Regions from separate parts of the Arthrobacter sp. UCD-GKA genome, predicted to be linked through region 2. Evidence: riboswitches for the same ligand, from Rfam matches in the RefSeq annotation. Region 2 holds a riboswitch; each other region holds the start of a gene.
What was found. A riboswitch is a leader RNA that binds a small molecule or an ion and turns the genes downstream of it on or off. The one in region 2 is predicted to bind S-adenosylmethionine.
Positions count from the first base shown of each region.

Region 1: it holds a riboswitch for S-adenosylmethionine, as region 2 does, so the genes downstream of both, BLJ79_RS10765 (acyl-CoA dehydrogenase family protein) here and BLJ79_RS05415 (flavin reductase family protein) in region 2, are expected to answer to the same signal.
Region 3: it holds a riboswitch for S-adenosylmethionine, as region 2 does, so the genes downstream of both, BLJ79_RS16970 (methylenetetrahydrofolate reductase) here and BLJ79_RS05415 (flavin reductase family protein) in region 2, are expected to answer to the same signal.
Region 4: it holds a riboswitch for S-adenosylmethionine, as region 2 does, so the genes downstream of both, BLJ79_RS10400 (ABC transporter substrate-binding protein) here and BLJ79_RS05415 (flavin reductase family protein) in region 2, are expected to answer to the same signal.

Region 1 covers NZ_MOLR01000005.1:259,287-264,561, forward strand. The annotation lists gene BLJ79_RS10760 (MFS transporter) at 1-969, opposite strand, end outside; SAM riboswitch class I at 1,710-1,805, shown strand; gene BLJ79_RS10765 (acyl-CoA dehydrogenase family protein) at 1,961-3,199, shown strand; gene BLJ79_RS10770 (GNAT family N-acetyltransferase) at 3,221-4,018, opposite strand; gene BLJ79_RS10775 (helix-turn-helix transcriptional regulator) at 4,315-5,275, shown strand, end outside.
Region 2 covers NZ_MOLR01000003.1:75,513-80,787, reverse strand. The annotation lists gene dnaB (replicative DNA helicase) at 1-678, opposite strand, end outside; gene BLJ79_RS05420 (DUF1801 domain-containing protein) at 1,194-1,625, shown strand; gene BLJ79_RS05415 (flavin reductase family protein) at 1,716-2,225, opposite strand; SAM riboswitch class IV at 2,294-2,407, opposite strand; gene BLJ79_RS05410 (dihydrofolate reductase family protein) at 2,550-3,176, opposite strand; gene rplI (50S ribosomal protein L9) at 3,414-3,869, opposite strand; gene rpsR (30S ribosomal protein S18) at 3,885-4,124, opposite strand; gene BLJ79_RS05395 (single-stranded DNA-binding protein) at 4,187-4,780, opposite strand; gene rpsF (30S ribosomal protein S6) at 4,825-5,130, opposite strand.
Region 3 covers NZ_MOLR01000010.1:71,428-76,702, reverse strand. The annotation lists gene ilvD (dihydroxy-acid dehydratase) at 1-373, opposite strand, end outside; gene BLJ79_RS16975 (helix-turn-helix transcriptional regulator) at 451-1,287, shown strand; SAM riboswitch class I at 1,720-1,838, shown strand; gene BLJ79_RS16970 (methylenetetrahydrofolate reductase) at 1,944-2,870, shown strand; gene metE (5-methyltetrahydropteroyltriglutamate--homocysteine S-methyltransferase) at 2,925-5,275, shown strand, end outside.
Region 4 covers NZ_MOLR01000005.1:163,218-168,492, forward strand. The annotation lists gene BLJ79_RS10390 (LLM class flavin-dependent oxidoreductase) at 1-751, shown strand, start outside; gene BLJ79_RS10395 (DUF1345 domain-containing protein) at 823-1,473, opposite strand; SAM riboswitch class I at 1,983-2,077, shown strand; gene BLJ79_RS10400 (ABC transporter substrate-binding protein) at 2,183-3,841, shown strand; gene BLJ79_RS10405 (ABC transporter permease) at 3,848-4,807, shown strand; gene BLJ79_RS10410 (ABC transporter permease) at 4,826-5,275, shown strand, end outside.

The sequences.
Region 1 (5,275 bases), on a different contig from region 2:
GCCCTGCATGGACGAGTGCATGACCGCGTTGGCCACGCCTATCAGGGTCGCCGTCACGGTGACCACCGCCGGGACCGGCCAGAGCATGGAGATCCCGCAGGCCAGCGCCAACACCGCGCCGCCGGCAAGGATCAGCCGGGTCCGGGAGAAGCGATGCACCAGGACCTTCATCGCGCGTGCCCCGAGAATGACGCCGACTGCATAGCCGGTGGCCAACAGCCCGGCCAACCCGATGCCCACGCCGGCGTGCTGCAGCGCCGGCACGATGTAGGTCAGGGCGCCGAGCAACACTGTGCCTTCCAGCAGGGCAATGGCATAGAGGCCAACCGCGGCGGGAGTGAAGGCTCGCCGCAGCCGGAACCGGCCTCGCACCGCCGGAGGAGCTTCCACCCTTGCCAGCGCCACCAGTATTGCCGCGGCCCCGAGGGCGGGAAGCCCGAAGACCAACCGCCAATCCACAAAGGTTGCAACGGCTCCGGCACCCAAGGTGGCCAAGGTTGCCCCGAGTGAGGAATAGATCTGCAGGTCCGAGAGTCCCCGTGCGCGGTCCGTCCCCTTCCGGGTGTCGCCCAGCAGCGTCAGCAGGGTCGGATAGAGCGCGCCGAACATGAAACCGGTGATTGAACGGACCACGAGCAACGGCAGGTATGCCATGAACAAGGTGCTCGTGACGGCTCCGACCGCGGCCCCGGCCAGCGCCAGCCGCAGCACCGCCAACCGGCCGAATCGGTCGCTGAGCAAGCCCCAGAGCGGTTGTCCAAGCGCGTAGAACAGCGAATAGGCGGCAACCAGCTGGACTGCCTGGGCCAGGGTGAGTTCGGTGACCGTGGCCAGGGCGACGAGCATCGGCGGGGTGGCGAAGCGGTCAAAAAATGCCAGGAAGCCGATGGACCTGAGCACCGGGTCGGGTATCGTCCCGGCCTCGACAGCGGATTCCTTGGCCACGTAGGCGCTCGCCACCTTCCCCACTCGTTCCCTTGCTATATGTAACCAGACGGGTGAAGCAGGGGATGACTTCGTGACGAGTCGAGGAAAACACCAAGCGCAGGAAACCATGAAGGTGGATTCCTGCGCTTGGGTTGATCGAATACGACAGGGATTCTGTAGACCGGATTCCTGGCCGCGCTCTCAGCGTCCGAACAACCGGCCCAGAAAACGGCGAACCCCGCCGCGGGAGCCCAAATGTCCCTCGAGCTCCCAAGGGCCCGCGGCCTCGTCGGACAGCCGTCCGTCCTCGCCGTAAAGCAGATGCTTGGTGCCAGGGCCGGGGATCTGGGCACCGGCGAGATTCGGAAGGCCGGGGCTTGACGCCGAACCATGCAGGGATGCCGGTCCCATCCGTGGAGTCCTGCCCTGGACGCTTTCCGGGCGGGAGAATATCTTTTTCATCGTCATCACCGGGTCCTTTGTCGGTACCTCAATTCTAGTTTTCTTCCCCGGCCCGGGGCAGGAAATCCGACAACATCTTTTGGCTGTCGAAGTGCACGTTCCCTGGGGACCCGCATCCGATGCACATGACTGGCGCCGTTCCACGCTGGTGTCGAAAGATCAAGGTTTCTTGCGGTTGATGACGCGTTGCCCCTGGCGAATGTCCGCCGGGGCAGGACCCGGGACGCGGGAAATGCCCCATGTGACCCCAGATGTCCGTGTTTGGTCCGCATGTGACGGACGGGTTCCGCCGGATCATGTCGGCTGCTTGAATCAAGGGGTACCCATCCAGAGCGGCCGAGAGACCTGGCTTGTCGACGCCGCAGCAAATCCACTCAGCAATGAGTGGATAGTGCTTCCGCCAGGATCGATGGAGATCGCGCAACTTCCCCTTCGGCCGGCAGTGCAGTGCCCGCTGGGAGGCGTTCATGTCGAATTCCATCCCCAACGCCGAAGGTGCCTGTAGGTTCGCGCCTCACACCGGAATCCCAACCACTTCGATCGATTTGCCGACACGACCAGGAGCCAAGCCATGACCACAACGTATCTGAACCGCAGCCGGCTAGAAGAGCTCTCGGCACGCTTCGCACCGCTCTTCGAACAGATTGCCGCCGGTGCCTCGGAGCGCGACAGCAGCCACTCTCTTCCCCGCGAACAGGTAGCGGGGTTGGCCGCTGCCGGGTTCGGCGCGGTGCGCGTGCCCGAATCCCACGGCGGGGCAGGGGCCACACTGCCCGAGCTCTTCGAGCTGCTGACCGAACTTGCGGCGGCGGACCCCAACATCACCCAGGCGCTGCGCGCGCACTTCGCCTTCGTGGAGGACCGGCTCGTTGCCGCACCCGGCGCGGAACGCGACATCTGGCTGGCGCGCTTCGCCGCCGGCGAGCTGGTCGGCAACTCCTGGACCGAGATCGGGACCGTCACCGTGGGCGAGGTGAACACCAAGGTCACCCCGGATGGCAACGGCGGGTTCGTGGTCAACGGGACCAAGTACTACTCGACCGGGTCGATCTACGCCGACTGGATCGACACCTACGCCCAGCGCACGGACACCGGAACCAGGGTCATCGCGGCGATCAACGCCCACCAGCCCGGCGTGCAGCTCGCGGACGACTGGGACGGATTCGGCCAGCGCACCACCGGCACCGGAACCTCCACGTTCACCGATGCCGTCGTTTCCGCCGAGAACCTCATCGAATTCGACACCCGGTTCAAGTACCAGACGGCGTTCTACCAGCAGGTGCTGCTCGCGGTGCTGGCCGGAACGGCGCGCGCCGTGGAACGCGAGTTCGCCGCGGAGCTTGCCGCGCGCAAGCGCACCTTCAGCCACGCGGCCGCCGAGGTGGCGGGGCAGGATCCGCAGTTGCTGCAAATCGTCGGAGAGGTGTCTGCCGCGGCCTTCGTCGCTTCCGGAGCGGTGGAACGCGTGGCCGCTTCCCTGCAGCGTGCCTACGAAACCGCCGTCGCGCTCCACTCCGGGGATGTCACCGAGCAGGAGGATGAGGCAGCCAACGATGCCGCGGAACTTGCCTCGGCGCAGGCCCAAGTGGCACTCACCCCGCTGGTGCTCAACGCGGTGACCCACGCCTTTGACGCGCTGGCGGCATCGGCCACCAGCACCGCCAAGAACCTGGACCGGCACTGGCGCAACGCCCGCACGGCCGGCAACCACAACCCCTGGGTCTACAAGGCCAGGCTGGTCGGGGACCACGCGGTCAACGGTTCGGTGCTGCCGCGGGTCTGGGCCATCGGGGCGTCGAAAAAGGCGTAGTCGGGCGGCGGGTCTTCGGGCTTAGCGCGACCAGTTGTAGGGCGTGGTTGTCGAGACCTTGAGCATGCCGGAGCGTTCCAGGATGGGCCTGGAATACTCCGTCGAATCGCTGTGGGCCAGCGTCTTGCCCGCCGCCAGTGCCGAGCGGGCCCGGGCTGCCGTCAGCGCACGGTAGATGCCGCGCCCGCGGTAAGCCGCGAGGGTGGCACCGCCCCAGAAGCCCGCGAAGTCGGTGTTCGGCACGGGCTCGAGCCGGCCGGCGCCAACCATGCGCCCGTCGGTTTCGGCGACCCACAGCTCCATGCCGTCGTTGCGCGCCAGGCGCGAGATGAGTGCTTCGGCAAGCCGGGTCTTGGCGGGGTCGCCGAAGGCTTCCTGGGCCATCGCGCTCATGGCGCGGACATCGGCATCGCTGCTGATCCGCCGCAACGCCACCCCTGCGGGCATGGGGACGTCGGTGCACAGGCCCGCGAGGGCCCCGATCATGATCGACTCGGGCTCGTCGGGCAGGAAGCCGTGCACCAGCAACGCCTCGTGCAACCCCGGGGCGCGGTCGTGGCCGCGGCTCTTCCACTCGACGCGGGTGATATCGGGATCGGCGCGGAAGTGGTCCAGCGCCTGGCCAACGAGTGCCGCGATGCGGCGCCCGTCCAGGTCCCCCAGGTCGCGGTAGGTGATGAAACCACGCCCGCCGGCGAAAGTCACCAGTCGCAGGGGGCCCAGCAGGTCGACCCGGATCGCGCTGGGTGTCTCGGCGTCCGTACGGAGCTGGTCGTCGTAGGCTTCGAGGTATTTCGCAAGTGCGCTCACCGGTTTCATGCTGTCAGTGCGGAAGGGCCGCCGCAACCCCCTCCGGGGTCCGTACGGTGGCCCGACATCCCAGCGGAGTGGCATCGGCCGGAGGAACCGCGAGGCAAAAATCCGCGGCCGCCGGCAGCGCGGAACCGCCCGTCCACCGCGCGGGACCCGGACGCATTGGGGGTGGCTCGCGGAACGCCGTTCCGGCAGGTGGCCCGCGACAAGAATTGCCCGAAACCTGCCTTTTGGCGTTTACTTCACCTCCCGATCGGGAAAAATGCTGGGAAGATCCCCGTTTCTTCGCGTACCCTGAAAATGTGAGCACCCCCACATGGAACCGGCCCGCAGCGCCGGAAAAGAGCATCCTGTCCCCGGAAGACGCCGAAGAGCTGGACCTCATTTCCCTGGGACGGCGAATTCGCCACCTGCGCAAGGCCAAGGCGATGACCCTCGACGATCTCTCGGCGGCCGTGGGGACGGCGCCCAGCCAGCTCTCGCTGATGGAAAACGGGAAGCGCGAACCCAAGCTGAGCATGCTCAAGTCGCTGGCTTCGGTCTTCGGCGTGGGGCTCGAGGAACTGCTCGGGGCCGAGCCGCCCACCAAGCGGGCGGCCCTGGAGATCGAACTCGAGCGTGCCCAGCGCGGCCCGCTCTACCAGGCACTGGGGTTGCCCAAGGTGCGCATTTCCTCGCGGCTGCCCATGGACGTGCTCGAATCCCTGGTCGGGTTGCAGGGCGAGCTGGAACGCCGGCTCAACGAGCAATCCGCAACGCCCGAGGAAGCCCGGCGCGCCAATGCCGAGCTGCGCGGGGAAATGCGCGAGCGCAACAACTACTACCCGGAGATCGAGAAGGAAGCGGCCAAGGTGCTCAAGGCCATCGGCCACGCCACCGGACCGCTCTCGCACCACGAGGTCGCGGACATCGCCTCGCACCTGGGCTTCTCGCTGCACAACGTCTCGGACCTGCCGCACTCCACCCGCTCGGTCACCGACCTGAAGAACATGCGGGTCTACCTCACCCAGTCCCAGCGTTCCGAGCATTCGACCCGCTCGGTGCTGCTGCAGGCCTTCGGCCACCACGTGCTGGGCCACGCCACTCCGGGGGACTACGCCGAGTTCCTGCGCCAGCGCGTGGCCACCAACTACTTCGCCGCCTCCTTGATGATGCCGGAAAAGGCCACCGTGGAATTCCTGCAGCGCGCCAAGAGCGCCCGCGAGCTCGCGGTCGAGGACATCCGGGACGCCTTCGCGGTGTCCTACGAGACCGCGGCCCACC
Region 2 (5,275 bases):
GCCAACGGCCGGGCGCGCAGCAATAACGATCATCTGGCCGCCGTGCAGGCCCTGGGTCAGCTCGTCGAGCTCAAAGATCCCGGTGGGAACACCGATCACGCCCTCGCCTCGGCTGCCGGCCGATTCGATCTCGTCGACGGTGCCCTCGATGATGTCGCGCAGCGGCACGTAGTCTTCGGCGGTGCGGCGTTCGGCGACCTTGTAGACCTCGGCCTGGGCCTCGTTGACGATGGCGTCAACCTCGCCGTCCTGCGAGTAGCCAAGCTGCACGATCTTGGTGCCGGCATCGACCAGGCGGCGCAGGACCGCGCGTTCGCGGACAATCTCGGCATAGAAGCCGGCGTTGGCGGCGGTGGGCACCGACTGGATGAGCGTGTGCAGGTAGGCCGGGCCGCCAATGCGGGTGATCTCGCCGCGCTTGGTCAGCAGGTCCGAGACGGTGACGGCGTCGGCGGGCTCCCCGCGGCCGTAAAGGTCGATGATGGCTTCGTAGATTGCCTCGTGTGCCGGGCGATAGAAATCGAGGCCTCGCAACACCTCGACGCAGTCAGCGATGGCGTCCTTGGAAAGCATCATGCCACCCAAGACGCTTTGCTCTGCTACAAGGTCCTGTGGTGGAGTGCGTCCATAGTCCGACCCTTGTGAATCGGAGCTGGTTTCGGTGCTGGCTAGCGACACGGGCTTTTCCCTTCAAGCTGCGCGGGTTCCCAGGTTTTCCGCTTCATTACCTTTCCAGTGTCTCAAGGAGCACGGACGATTCGTTAGGTCCAAGCTCACACGTGCCGCAAGGCACCACGAACCTGTGGAAATAGGTGGGGAACACTGTCACCATAGACCTGTTTTCCCCCAAACCCAACACGGTTATCCACAAGGCGTGTGGATAACCTGTGAACCTCGCGGCGTGTTGTGTGCACAGTCTGGGGAGAACGTTGTGGATTACACAAGATATTTGATTACTACAGGCTTCTGACTAGGGCTTATGCAATTCCACACCTGTGGATACAAACTAGTTATCCACATCCTCCACAGGCGTAAAAGTGGGTTATACATACAAAAACCCCGAGATTCCGCGGTTAATCCACCCCCGTTTCCAGAGTTACCCACAAGCTATCCACAGACACGCCGGAGCTCGCCACGGATCTGGGGATTACGGGCATTGATGCACATCACCAAGCCCTGACATACTGGGCCGCATGGCCGCCAACAAGACCGCACCGACACTCATTGATCCCCACGAGTTCATTGCGGCGGTGCCACACCCGACGCGGCGCGCTGACGCCGAGCTCCTGCTGGAGATGATGGAAGAGGCCAGCGGCCGGACCGCCACCATGTGGGGACCGACGATCGTCGGTTTCGGCACCTATCACTACAAATACGAGTCCGGCCGAGAGGGAGATGCGGCCGCCATCGGCTTTTCACCGCGTTCCTCCAATTTGGCCCTCTACGGGCTGACCAACGCACCGACGGCACCGGCTCTCCTGGCTCAGCTCGGCAAGCACAAGCGAGGAGCGGGCTGCCTGTACGTAAACAAGCTTGCCGATGTCGATGTCGAGGTCCTGGCCCGGCTGGCCCGCGACGGGTACCGGCACATGATGGACGTGGTCCATGTCCAGCCGCAGGGCTGAACACCGCATCAACGAAGAAGGCTCCCCGCCTACCGCTCCGAATCATGGGTTCGGGGTGGCGGGCGGGGAGCCCTCGCGTTTCGGTGGCCTTCAGGAGACCAGCTGCTGGGCCTCCAGGCGGCGGAAGGCCGAACCGTGGAACACCAACGGAGGATTGGTCTCGTCGTGCGTCTGGTGGCCGTGCACGCGCAGGAGCACCACGTGATGATCGCCGGCCGGGATCTCCTGCTCGATCGAGCAGTCGAGCCACAGGGTGGCGTCATGCAGGAACAGTGCGCCCTCGTCGGTCGAATCCAGGCGAAGCCCGGCAAAGCGGTCCCCGGACTTGGAGGCGATCTGTCGGCAGACGCCCTCGTTCTTTTCACTGAGCACCGAAACGCCGATGCGCCCGCTGGTGCGCACCAGCGGCCAGGTCTTCGAAGTGTTCTGGACCGCGAACATCACCAGCGGCGGATCCATGGATACGCCGACCGTGAACGACGAGGCCACGATTCCCTGCGGCTGCCCGTCGACGATGGCGCAGAGTGCGGCAATGCCGGATGGATGCTGGGCAAAGACGTTGCGCAGGGTATCTGGTGTGAGGTCAGAGGTGAGTGTCATGGTGCTCAATCCTTCGGCTTCGGCCCACCTTCGCTGCTGCGTGAAATGCACGCATGGAACAGCGAGGTGTGCGGTACTTGCCCCCGGGGTTCCGGTAGGCCGAATCATCACCTGGAGCACCCCACCACCGTGAGAGGGTTGCCGGCCAACAAGCCAGGGCTTGAACGTTGACGCTCTTGATTCACCACTAACGTTAGGAGAAATATTGCGACTCCGTCAAAGTTTGTTTCGACACACGAGGTCATGAAGCGTAAGAATCGAAGATCCTGCGATCATCTGGCGCGATGCGGACATCCGAGGGCGATCTTGGGGGCAGGTGGCCGTTCAGCCCACGTCCGAGGCACCCGTGTAGGTCGCATAGTCCGGGATTCCGGAGTTCTCATAGACCAGGATGGCCAGACCGCCTCCCGTCGCCTTGCTGTCGGCCAACCGCAGTCCCGCCGGCGCTCCGCCGTCGGGGAAGAGCCTCCGGCCGTGCCCCAGGACGACGGGAGCCACCACGAGCCGGAGTTCGTCGATCAGCCCCGCGGCGAGCAGCGATCCCGCGAGCCTGCCACTGCCGTGGATCTGCAGTTCCCTGCCGGGCCGTGCCTTGAGCTCCGCAACCCGGGCGGCAACGTCGCCGGAGAGGACCGTCGTCGGGTTCCAGGTTCCCTCGGCCAGCGTCTGCGAAGCGACGTACTTGGGCAGCGAATTCATCAGGGCGGTGAAAGGGTCGTCCGGGTCGGTGATTTGCGGCCAGTCCCGTGCGAAGGCCTCGTAGGTGCGGCGGCCCAGCAGCAGCCCGTCGGCCTGCGCCAGCCATTGCGCGGCCTGGTCGACGAACCCCGCATCCATGTGCGGGACGAACCATCCGCCCTGCGTGAATCCGTCGGTGGTGTCTTCGTCGGGAGCCCCGGGGCCCTGGCAGACCCCGTCCAAGCTCACGAATTCGGTCAGTGTCAGTTTCATGCTCGTGCCTTCCTGTTGGAGCGGCCTGCAGGGTCCGTGGCCCGGGTCGGACTGCGGAACCGGTCGGCAGCGGTTTCCTGCCGCAAAGCTACGGGACGCCGGGGCCATGCGCCAGACCCCGGCCAGCCCGGTCCGCGGGGACTGGGGCCCGGGGCTGACCTTAAAGCACTGTGGACCCCGCCAACGGCGGGGTCCACAGTGGTTTGCCGTCAGCCAAGACGGCGGATGCGCAAGAAATTACTTCTTGGCGGCAACAACCTGCAGTGCAACGGTCGCGGAGACATCGGTGTGCAGACGCACGGTCGCCGAGTAGTTACCCGTCGACTTGATGTGATCGTTGATCTCGATGTTGCGCTTGTCGATCGAGCCCAAGCCAGCGGCTGCAACAGCCTTGGCAATGTCCTCGGTCTTCACGGTGCCGAAGAGGCGACCGGTAGCGCCGGCCTTGACGGTCAGCTTGACCGGCTTGGCCGAGATCGAAGCGGCAAGTGCCTGTGCTTCTTCCAGGGAAGCAACGGCGCGAGCAGCACGGGCGGCCTTGATCGACTCAACCTGCTTCTCACCGCCCTTGCTCCAGGTGATGGCGAAGGCGCGCGGGAGAAGGTAGTTACGTGCGTAACCGGTCTTCACCTCGACGACGTCGCCTGCGGCACCAAGGCCGGTAACTTCGTGGGTCAGAATGAGCTTTGCCATGTTGGTATACCTTCCTTAGCCGCGGCCAGCGCCGGAGTAAGGCAGCAATGCCACTTCGCGCGCGTTCTTGATGGCCTGTGCGATCTTGCGCTGTTCCTGTACGGAAACGCCGGTAACGCGACGGGCACGGATCTTTCCGCGATCCGAAATGAACTTGCGCAGCAATGCTACGTCCTTGTAGTCGATGACAGTGATGTCAGCGGCCTTCAAGGGGTTGGACTTTGGTTTGGGCTTACGGAGTTCAGCCTTAGCCATCGTGGAGCTCCTTTATCAGGTGGAGCCCGCAGAATTTTCTGCGGGATGGTGAATAAATTTGTTTAGAAAGGTGGTTCGTCGGAACCCGGGTTGCCCCATCCGCCGTTGTTTCCTCCGGCAGGAGCTCCCCATGGATCGGCCGCGGGTGCATTCCAGCCGCCACCGGTGTTTCCGCCTGCGTTGCCGCCGCCGAATCCACCGCCGCCGCCTTGGTTGCCGCCGCCGAATCCACCGGCGTTAGCGCCGGCGTTCTGCTGTTGACCACCAAAGCCACCACCGCCACCGCCGGAGCGCTGGGTACGGGTGACCTTTGCGGAGGCGTAACGCAGCGACGGGCCGATTTCATCGACCTCGAGCTCGGTGACGTTACGCTTTTCGCCTTCCTTGGTTTCGTAGGAACGCGACTTGAGGCGGCCCTGGGCGATGACGCGCATGCCCTTGGTCAACGTCTCAGCGACGTTTTCGGCAGCCTCACGCCACACCGACGCACGGAGGAACAGCGTGTCGCCGTCCTTCCATTCATTGGTCTGGCGGTCGAAGGTTCGCGGGGTCGATGCAATGGTGAAGTTCGCCACGGCCGATCCTGACGGGGTGAAACGCAGTTCCGGGTCAGCGGTCAAATTACCAATAACCGTAATGACTGTCTCGCCTGCCATTGGAGCCTCCTAAAGTGTTGTTCTACGAAGATCGAAGAGCAGAATTACTCTGCAACGACCTTTGCCTCTTCCGGGCGGGTGATCTTGGTGCGCATGATGGTCTCATTGAGGCCCAGCTGGCGGTCAAGCTCTGCGGAAGTAGCGGGGGTGGCGGTGAAGTTAACTACCGCGTAAATGGCCTCATTCTTCTTCTGAATGTCGTAGGCCAGGCGGCGACGGCCCCAGATGTCAACGTTCTCGATGGTTCCACCATCGTTACGGACAACGTCCAGGAACTTACCGAGGGTTGGTTCAACGGTTCGCTCGTCGACCTCGGGGTCGATCAGCACCATCAATTCATAAGCACGCATGTGAACCCACCTCCTTTGGGCTAAACGGTCACGGCATTTCCGCAACAGGAGGTTCTTTGCATTTGCTGTCGCCGCAACCCGATTGCCGGGCGCGGCAGAAACAGCCTCAACCATTCTAGCGGAAAACCAGGGATTCTCCCGACCG
Region 3 (5,275 bases), on a different contig from region 2:
TCTTGTCGCAGTTGGAGATGCAGATCAGGGCGTCGGCGCAGTGCGCGTTGACCATGTACTCGACGGAGTCGGCGATCAAGTCGCGGCTGGGCAGCGAGTACAGCATGCCGCTGTGGCCCATGGCGATCCCGTCGTCCACGGCGATGGTGTTGAACTCGCGCGGGATTCCGCCGGCCTCGATGATCGCGTCGGAGACGATGCGGCCCACCGGCTGGAGGTGGGTGTGGCCGGGGACGAATTCGGTGAAGCTGTTGGCGACGGCAATGATCGGCTTTCCGAAGTCGGAGCCCTTGACGCCGGCGGCGCGGAGCAGCGCGCGTGCTCCGACCATGTTGCGGCCATGGGTGACTGTTCGTGAACGTAATTCAGGCATGATCCAAGTCAACCAGCACCGTCCGCGCGGCGGAAGACGCTCCTAATACTAGTAGTGGCAGTGATAGATTTAGACGAATGAACGATGAACGCAGGCGGGAGCTGGGGCAGTTCCTGCGCGACAGGCGCGGCAACCTTGTCCGCGCGGAACTGGGGCTGCCGCCGATCGGGCGCAACCGCACGCTGGGCCTGCGCCGGGAGGAGATCGCCGCCTTCGCCGCGGTCAGCGTCACTTGGTACACCTGGCTCGAACAGGGGCGGGACATCAACGCCTCCCGCCAGGTGCTCGAATCCATCGCCCGCGTGCTCACCCTGACCTCGGCCGAAACGGCGTACCTGCTGGCCCTGGGCGGATACACCCCCGTCCCCGCCACCGAGGTCATGGCGATCGAGCAGGCACCGGACCACCTGCAACGGCTGCTCGACGCCTTTGACTTCCCGGCGTTCGCCGTCGCCCCGGACTGGGGCATCGCCGGCTGGAACCGCGCCTACGCGGGCCTCTACACGCGCATCGGCGCGGTGGGCCCGGAGGACCGGAACCTGCTCTGGCTGATTTTCACCGATCCGTACCTGCGCCAGATGCTGCCCGACTGGGAAGAAACCTCGCGGCACTTTGTCGCCGAGTTCCGTGCCGAGGCCGGTGCCCGCCTGGGATCGGCCGCCCACACAACACTGCTGAAGCGACTGGGAGAAGCCAGCGAACAATTCGCCAAGCTCTGGGCCGACCGCGGCGTGGAGCGCTTTGCCTCCCGGCAGCGCGTGTTCCTGCACCCGGCGGCCGGCGAGCTGGTCTTTGAGCAGCACCGACTGGTGCCCTCCGACGCCCCGGAACTGCACCTTGTGATGTACGTGCCGGTGCCCGGAACCCCGACCGGGGAGAAGATGCGCAAGCTCCTGGCGGACGAAACCTCCTGACTCCGCCCCGCGCCAAACCAAGGCGCGGACCGGGTCGCCGGCCACGGCGCCCGAGCCGTTCCGCACGCACCCCCTCCTGCCCATCCAGAGGTCCTGCCGCGCCCGGCAAATGAACCCCGCCGGCGGCTGCCTCATAGCCCGAATGCGGTAGCCCGGCCGCCGCTTGCCATCGCCTGCGGCCCCCGGCACTGCTCCCGCTGGCAGTGCCGCGGGACGTCACGGAAGCTTCACGGAAATTCCCCGGTCGTCATGCCCGATGCAAAAATCCTTGAAATTCAAGGGAAGCAGTCGAATTTCCTCCCGTAACAATGTGACCCCCACGGCGAGCGAAAATGACGCTGCGGGGTCATGTGAAGTGCTTTAACCATTCGTGACAGCCTGGCCGGCAGGGCCCTTGCATCAGTGGTTTCGGCAGGCCCAAGATGGATACATCAACCATCAAGAGCGGCTGAGAGATCTGGCTCGTTGACGCCGCAGCAACCATCGCCCGATGGAATTCCCCTTCCGGGGAATCCGATCGGCGAGGGTGCTAAGGCCAGAAGCGATGGAGCCGCTTTCAGCGTTCACTCACATCGCCGCAGGAAACCCGTGACGGGTGCCTGGGGCTTTTGTGGCGAGCCTTGAGGCCTCCCTCGTGTCGACGAGGAGTAATTTCAATGAGCATTGCACCGACGACGGCACCGCCGTCACTGTCCTACGAGCTGTACCCGCCGGTGAACCGCGATGCCTCCGAGGGTGTTTTCAACACCATCTCCGCATTGGAGTCCACGGATCCCGACTATGTGTCGGTGACGTACTCGGGGTCCCCTGCCCGCCGCAACGCGTCCCTGGAACTGATCGAGCACCTCATCCAAAACACCCGGCTGCGTCCGCTGGCGCACCTGACCTGTGTGGGGGAGAGCCGCGAATCGCTGCAGAACCTGATTCGCCACTTCATCTCCCTCGGGGTCCGGGGCGTGCTGGCCCTGCGCGGGGACCTGCCCACCGAGCCGCATCAATGGCGCGGGGAATTCCCCTTCGCCCGATACCTGATCGAACTGATCCGGGAGGTGGAGGCCGAGCACTCGGCAGCACTGGCCGGCGGGCGGCTGGGCGTGGGCGTTGCCGCCTACCCCATCCGGCACCCCGAATCCCCGTCCTTCGAGCATGACGTGGAGGTGCTGCTGGCCAAGGAACGCTCCGGGGCCAACTACGCCATCACCCAGGTGTACTTCCAGCCCGCGGAATACACACACCTCGTGGAGTCCGCCCGCCGGGCCGGGGTCACCATCCCGGTGATCCCCGGGGTCATCCCGCTGAACTCGCTGCGGCGCCTGAACCGGCTGGCGTCGATGACGGGGATTGCCCCGGATCCGATCCTGGCCCACGCCCTGGAAACCGCAAGCTCGGAGGCCGAACGCCACCGCATCGGCGTGGACGCCGCCGTCAACCTGGCCCGCAGGGCCTTCGACGACGGGGCACCGGGCGTGCACCTCTACACCTTCAACGACCACCGCGGCTCCCTCGACGTGATCGAGCAGCTCGAACTGCCACGGACCCGCGCCACCCTCACCAACGCCTGGGCCACCCGCGCAGCGGTCTGACCGGCACCGTCTTTCCAGCTTTCAGCAACGTCAACAACACCAAGGAGAAACACCATGTCGAAGCCAATCTTCCCCGCCGCCTCCATCCTCGGCTACCCGCGCATCGGGCCGAACCGCGAACTGAAAAAGGCCCTCGAGGCCCACTGGGCCCAAAAGACCGACGAGGCCACGCTGCACGCCGCTGCCCTGCAGCTGCAGAAGGCGAACCTTTCCAGGCTTGCCGCACTGGGCCTGAAGCCCGACGATGCCTCGCTGCCCGGCGACTTCGCCTACTACGACCAGGTCCTGGACGCCACCCTCGCCCTCTCGGCCCTGCCCACCCGCTTTGCCGACCTGGCCGACGCCAACGGCGCCATCGACACCGCCGCCTCCTTCGTCCTGGCCCGCGGCGACGAATCCCGCGCCCCGCAGGAAATGACCAAGTGGTTCGACACCAACTACCACTACCTGGTCCCGGAAATCGGCGAGACCACCCCGATCAGGGCCAACGCCACCGCACTGGTCGAATCCTTCACGGCGCACGCCGCCAACGGCACCACCATCCGCCCCACACTGGTCGGCCCCATCAGCTACCTGCTGCTGGCCAAGGCCGAGGACGGCGCAGCTCCGGGCTTCGACCCGCTGGCCCGTATCGATGAGGTCGTGGCAGCCTACGCGAAGATCCTCGCCGAGCTGTCCGCCGCCGGCGCACCGTGGGTGCAGCTGGACGAGCCGGGCCTGGTCACCGACCGCGGCGCCGAACTGGCGGTCCCCGGCGCGCTCGCCGAATCCGTCTACACCAAGCTGGCAATCGCCACTGCGCGCCCGGCGCTGCTGGTCACCTTCGGCTACGGCACCGCCGGGGATCCCGCCCGCCCGGGTACCACCCAGGGCCTGCTGGCCCGCGCCGGCGTCGAGGCCGTGCACGCCGATGTGGTCCGCGGCGCGCTGCCCACCGCCGAATTCCTCGGCGACCTAGCCGGTTCCACGCTCGTGGCCGGCATCGTGGATTCGCGCAACATCTGGCGCAACAACCTCTCCGCCTCGCTGGAGATCCTCAAGTCGCTGCGCACCGAGGTCGAGAAGGCCGACGGCACCCTGGCCGTGGGCACCGCCACCTCGCTGCAGCACGTCCCGCACGACGTCGCCCTGGAAGCAAACCTTCCGGCCCACCTTCCCGAATGGCTCGCCTTCGCCAACCAGAAGGTCGCCGAGGTCATCGCCCTGGCCAAGGGCATTTTCGAGGGCGAATCGGCGATCGCCGCGCAGCTCTCGGCCGCCGAGTCTGCCATCGCCCACCGTGCCGGATTCGCCGGGATCACCGTCGCCGCGGTGCGCGAGCGCCTGGCCAACCTGACCACCGCCGACTTCTCCCGCTCCGATGCGCAGACCCGCAAGGCCGCCCAGGAGGCCGCCCTGGAGCTGCCGCCGCTGCCGACCACCACCATCGGATCCTTCCCGCAGACCACCCAGGTCCGCGCCGCCCGCGCCGCCCACAAGGCCGGCACCCTGGATGACGCCGGATACGAGGGCTTCCTCAAGGAGGAAATCAACCGGGTGGTCGAGCTGCAGGAACGCCTGGGCCTGGATGTGCTGGTGCACGGCGAGGCCGAGCGCAACGACATGGTCCAGTACTTCGCCGAGAACTTCGACGGCTTCTCCGAGACCGAGAACGGCTGGGTGCAGTCCTACGGATCCCGGGCCACCCGCCCCTCGATCCTCTGGGGGGATGTCTCCCGCCCGGCGGCCTTCACCGTCCCGTGGATCTCCTACGCCGCCTCGCTGACCACCAAGCCGCTCAAGGGAATGCTCACCGGACCGGTCACCATCCTGGCCTGGAGCTTCATCCGCGACGATGCGCCGCTGGCCACCTCCGCCAACCAGGTGGCCCTGGCGCTGCGGGATGAGATCGCGGACCTGCAGGCCGCCGGGATTTCCATCATCCAGGTCGACGAGCCGGCGCTGCGCGAGCTGCTGCCTCTGCGCGCCGCGGACCAGCCCAAGTACCTGGGCTGGAGCGTGGATGCCTTCCGCCTGGCCACCGCCGGCGCGGTGGATGCCACCCAGATCCACACCCACCTGTGCTACTCGGAATTCGGCGAAATCATCGAGGCCATCGACGCGCTCGATGCCGATGTCACCTCGATCGAGGCCGCCCGCTCCCGCATGGAGGTCACCGCGGATCTGACCAGCTACGGCTACTCCCGCGGCATCGGCCCGGGCGTGTACGACATCCACTCCCCGCGCGTTCCCTCCACCGAGGAAGTCGCCGAGCTCATCGACATCGCCCTGGGTTCGCTGGATCCCAAGGCCCTGTGGATCAACCCGGACTGCGGCCTGAAGACCCGCGGCTACGCCGAGACCGAGGCCTCTCTGGCCAACCTGGTTTCCGCCGCCGTCGCCGCCCGCGCCACCCTGGGTGCCAC
Region 4 (5,275 bases), on a different contig from region 2:
CACCGAGCCCAGCCCGCAGCGCACCCCGGTGATCTTCCAGGCCGGAACCTCCTCGCGCGGCATGAAGTTCGCCGCGGCAAATGCCGAGGCAGTCTTCGTCACCTGCCCCACCAAGGACATGCTCAAGGCCACGGTCACCAAGATCCGCGACGCCGCCGAGGCGGCCGGCCGTGGACGCCACGACGTGCGCATCTACACCATGCAGACCATCATCACGGACGTGGATTCCGCCGCCGCGCAAGCCAAGTTCGAGGACTACAAGTCCTACGCCGACATCGACGGCGCCCTTGCACTGATCTCCGGGTGGATGGGCGTCGACCTGTCCACCTACGGCCCGGACGACGTCATCGGCGACAACGTGAAGTCCAACGCCATCCAGTCCTCCGTGGCGATGTTCCAGCAGGCCAGCGGGGATTCGGGCAAGCCGTGGACGATCCGCCAGCTTGCCGAGTGGGTGGGCGTTGGCGGCTTCGGACCGATCACCGTCGGCTCGCCGACCGAGGTTGCCGACAAGCTCATCGAGTGGGTCGAGGACACCGACGTGGACGGGTTCAACCTGGCCTACGCCATCACCCCGGGGACCTTCGAGGACATCGTGGAGTTCATCGTTCCCGAGCTGCAGGCCCGAGGCGCCTACCCGACCGAATACGTCGAGGGCACGCTGCGCAACAAGCTCTTCGGCAAGGGCGACCGCGTGCAGGACTCGCACCGCGCGGCAAACTACCGGTTCTCGAACGCCGAGGTCAAGTAGGCAATAGCAAGGGATTGCCCCTGCCGGTTGGGGAGGCGGCGCACCTATGGTGTGTCGCCTCCCCACGTCATTTAAGCCGCCAGGCTGACCACCAGGTTGATGGTGGTGGCCAGGATGCCGGTGCCAAAAAGGAAAGCCAGCAGGCTGTGGCGCAAGACTGCCGAGCGCATTTCGCGCGTGGTGATGCTGGTGTCCGAGACCTGGTAGGTCATGCCCACGCTGAATGCCATGTAGGCGACGTCCGTGTATTGCGGGCGCTCGTCCTGGTTGAATTCGATGCCGCCGGGTGTGCCGCCGTAATAGATCATGGCGTAGTGCAGCGTGTAGAGCGTATGGACCATCAACCACGACATCGCGGTGCAGGTCAGTGCCAACAGCGCCAACGGCAACCTGGCGCCTACCGCAAGGTCCCTGCTGCCGGCCATCACCATCACGACCGCGGCCAGGGAACCGATGGCCGCGAAGAGGATCAGCAGGTCCGTGGTCTGGAAACCCGGGTCTTCCTCCTGTGCGTGGGCCGCGGTGCGGGCATGGTCCATGGGGGCAATGGTGATCCACACCCAGGCGTTATAAATCAGCGCGGCGACTGTCCAGCCAACAGCCGGAGCATAAACCCAGGCTCCCAGGAGGCCGGTCAGTGCCGTGGCGGCGACCCCGCCGGCGAGCATGCCCAGAACGCGCAACCTGCGATGCCTGGCGCGCTGCGACAACGTGCTTTTCATGAACCGATCCAACCATGTTCGGGGCGCACTGGCATACGTTGGGCCGCTGCTCGTAAGCGGTGGCCAAGCATGGGACTTTACGATTACGGGGGGCCTAAGCGTAAAGTCCTGGGCAAACGCCGGAAAACCTTGCGATCAGGCGGGGTCGCTCATCTTGCGGCCTTGAGGTGCCAGAACGGATCCTTCGGTGTTCCCCGTGGCCGTGGACGCAAAGCCTGGGGACGCCGGGGACTGCCAGACTCGGCCGTTGTGCTCGGCAATGCGTCTTGCCGGACGCTGAAGTGCCGCCGAGTCCAGCGCGTCATTATCAATATGACGCGATGATGACGCAAGCAGCCGAAAATCGAAGCTTCACAATCGGTCTTGTGACACTGCGTGAAGCGATTTATCCTCAAACTCGACCCATTGCGTCGGTTTGTTTCACCGCGGGGTCCATCTCCTTGGTCATATCGAAGATCCTGCAACACACTTGAAGTGTTCGAAGCCGGCAACCAGCCGCTTGCGGGCACACACCATCCAGAGCGACTGAGAGACCTGGCTCGTTGACGTCGCAGCAACCACTCCCGTCACGGGGAGCCGGTGCTACCGCCAGGACCGATGGAGATAGCCAAACTCTGCGCGGTCCACCGAATACCGTCATGCCACACGCGGTATCCGATGGACCAGCCATGTCGCGGCGTTCCTCGGGTGAACCGAGAGGGAAATACTCATGGGCAACACCAACCCACCGGCCAAGCGACGTATTCGCGCCAGCCTCAGCGTCAAGATCCTTACGGTCCTTTCCGTCGCCACCCTTGCACTGAGCGCGTGCGGGGCCGGAGCCCAGACAACGGGCAACGCGGCCGGCCCGGTCAGCACCAAGCCGGTCCAAGGAGGAACCTTCGTCTATGCGGAGGTCACCCCGATCAACAACTGGCAGACCCAGGCCGCACGCTTCTACGAGAAGTCCAACGTCCTCAACAGCGTGCTGGACCGCCTGACCTATTTCGACACGGAATCGGGAAAGCTCGTGGGCTGGATCGCCTCCGACTTCGAGGCAAACAAGGACCAGACGGAAATCACCTTCACCATCCGGGACGGCGTGACGTTCTCCGACGGAACTCCGCTCGATGCCAAGGCCGTGAAGGAAAACCTCGACGCGCTCGGGTTGGGAATCAAGGACGCGCAGGTCGCACCGAACGTCGACTTCTCCTCCTACAAGTCCTCCGAAGTGGTGGGCAAGAACCAGGTCAAGGTCACGCTCAAGGCAGCGGACGCCAACTTCCTGCGGGCCACTTCCTCGGTCACCGCGGGCCTGGTTTCCCCGGCAACGCTGAAGCTGGACAACGCCGGACAGTCGGCGATCGCCAAGATCGTCGGATCCGGCCCGTTCGTCTTTGAATCCGAGAAGACCGACGAGGAAGTCACCTTCGCCAAGCGCGCCGACTACAAGTGGGCGCCGGAAACGGCCCCCAACCAGGGTGCCGCATACCTGGACAAGCTCGTGGTGAAGTACCTGCCCGAGGTCGCCCACCGGGCCGGCGCCGTGCAAACCGGCCAGGTCGACCTGGTGCGCGGACTCCAGCCCGTGGACGAGCAGGCGCTCAAGAGCAGCGGCGACCAGGTCCTTCCGGCCCAGGGCGTCGACCTGACAACCAACATGGCAGCGGTGCGCATCAGCAGCGGCAAGCTCGCCGATGCCAAGGTGCGCCAAGCGCTCCAGGTCGGAATCGACCGCCAGTCCATCAAGGACACCGTGCTTTCCGACAGCTACGTCATCGCCGACTCGGTCCTGAACCACGCGGCACCCGGATTCATCGACCTGTCCGCGGACCTGGCCTACAACCCGGAAAAGTCCGAGGCCCTGCTCGACGAGGCAGGCTGGGTCGTGGGAGCCGACGGTTTCCGCGAGAAGGACGGCAAGAAGCTGGAACTCACCATCACCAGCTCGAACAACTCCGTCGTCATCAAGCCTGCCTTCGAATTGATCGAGCAGCAGTGGCGCGAAATCGGCGTCAAGCTCATCAACCGCGCCGCCGACAACACATTCTTGGCCACGGCCATGATCGATAAGAACATCGAGTTCTTCGGAACCCGCCAGTTTGCCTACGGCGGACTGGGCCCGGTCTTCGGGCCGGCCAACAACACCCAGACGCTGAACGCCGACACCGAGCTCAACGCACTCTTCGCCAAGGAACGTGCCGCCACCAGCGAATCGGAGCACAAGGAACTGGTCGCCGAGGAACAGCGCCAGCTGGTCACCGAAAAGGCCCTGTCCCTCGTCCTGTGGGACGAAGTCCAGGTCTACGGCGGCAACTCCGACGCACACGTCGAATTCACCTCCGGCACCGCCCCGATCTTCCAGGGCGCCTGGAAGACCGGAAAGTAGCCAACCATGGCCGCATACATCGCGCGACGCATCGGACAAGCCTTGCTCGTCATTTGGCTTGCCTACACCTTGGTCTTCCTGGCCGTGCAGCTGCTGCCCAATGACCCGGTAACGATTTTCCTTTCAGCCGATGCTGCGGCCGACCCGGCAACCATTGCCGCCATGAAGGCGCAGTACGGCTACGACCAGCCGTTGATCGTGCAGTACTTCAGCCAACTGGTCGGCCTCTTCACCGGGGACTTCGGATACTCGCTGGCCTCGGGCCAGCCGGTCGGCGAACGCATCGGCGCCGTCGTCGGCTCGACGCTGGTGCTGGCCTCCAGCGCCTTCGTCACCGCGGTCATCTTCGCGGTGGCGCTGGTCGCGGCGGCCACATTGGCACGCAACACGTGGCTGAAGCGGGTGGTGCTCAACCTGCCGCCGCTCTTCGCTGCGGTCCCGGTGTTCTGGCTGGGCCTGGTGCTGTTGCAGGTGCTGTCCATCAAGTTGGGAATCATGTCGCTGTTCCCGGACGGGTCCTTCGCCTCGATCGCCGTTCCGGTGCTCGTGCTGGCCATCCACGTCTCCGCCCCGATCGCCCAGGTGCTGCTCAAGAGCGTGGACAACGTGCACGCCCAGCCGTTCATCGACGTGCTGCGCGCCAAGGGTGCCTCGCCGTCGTGGATCTTCTTCCGCCACACCCTGAAGAACGCCGCGGCCCCGGCCATGACCGTCAGCGGGATCACCGTGGGAACGCTGCTGGCCGGATCCGTCATCACCGAGACGGTGTTCGCCCGCTCGGGCCTGGGCCAGGTCGTGCTGCAGTCGGTCACGGCGCAGGACGTTGCCCTGGTCCAGGGACTCGTGCTGCTCACGGCCACGGCATTCGTCGTGGTGAACCTGGTGGTCGACCTGCTTTACCCGCTGCTGGATCCGCGGATCCTCAAGAGTGGAACGCACGGGGCACCGCGCGCACTTGTGGCCTAGGAACGAACGGAGAACACCATGAGCATCAAACTAGACGAACCGTTGACCCGGGCCGAGGTCCAGGACAACGTCCCGGCCGTTGCACCCCTCAAGGTGGACGCGGCTGCCGCGCCGAAGAAGAAGGCCGGCGCCCTTCTTTCCCCCGCCTTCTGGCTCACCTGCGCACCGCTGGCCATGGTCCTGGGCTGGGCGCTGTTTCCGGCGCTGTTCAGCGGATTCGACCCCATCAGCGGAGTGCCCGCACAGAAGTTCCAGGCACCCGGTGCCGAACACTGGTTCGGCACCGACCACCTGGGCCGGGACGTGTTTGCCCGGGTGGTCCATGGAACCAGCCAGACCCTGCTGACCGCGGGACTGGCCGTGTCCCTCGGGCTCGTGGTGGGAACCGGCCTGGGCCTGTTGGCCGCCACCGCGGGACGTGCCGCGGACGCCGTGACCATGCGCCTGATCGACGTGCTGCTGGCCGTT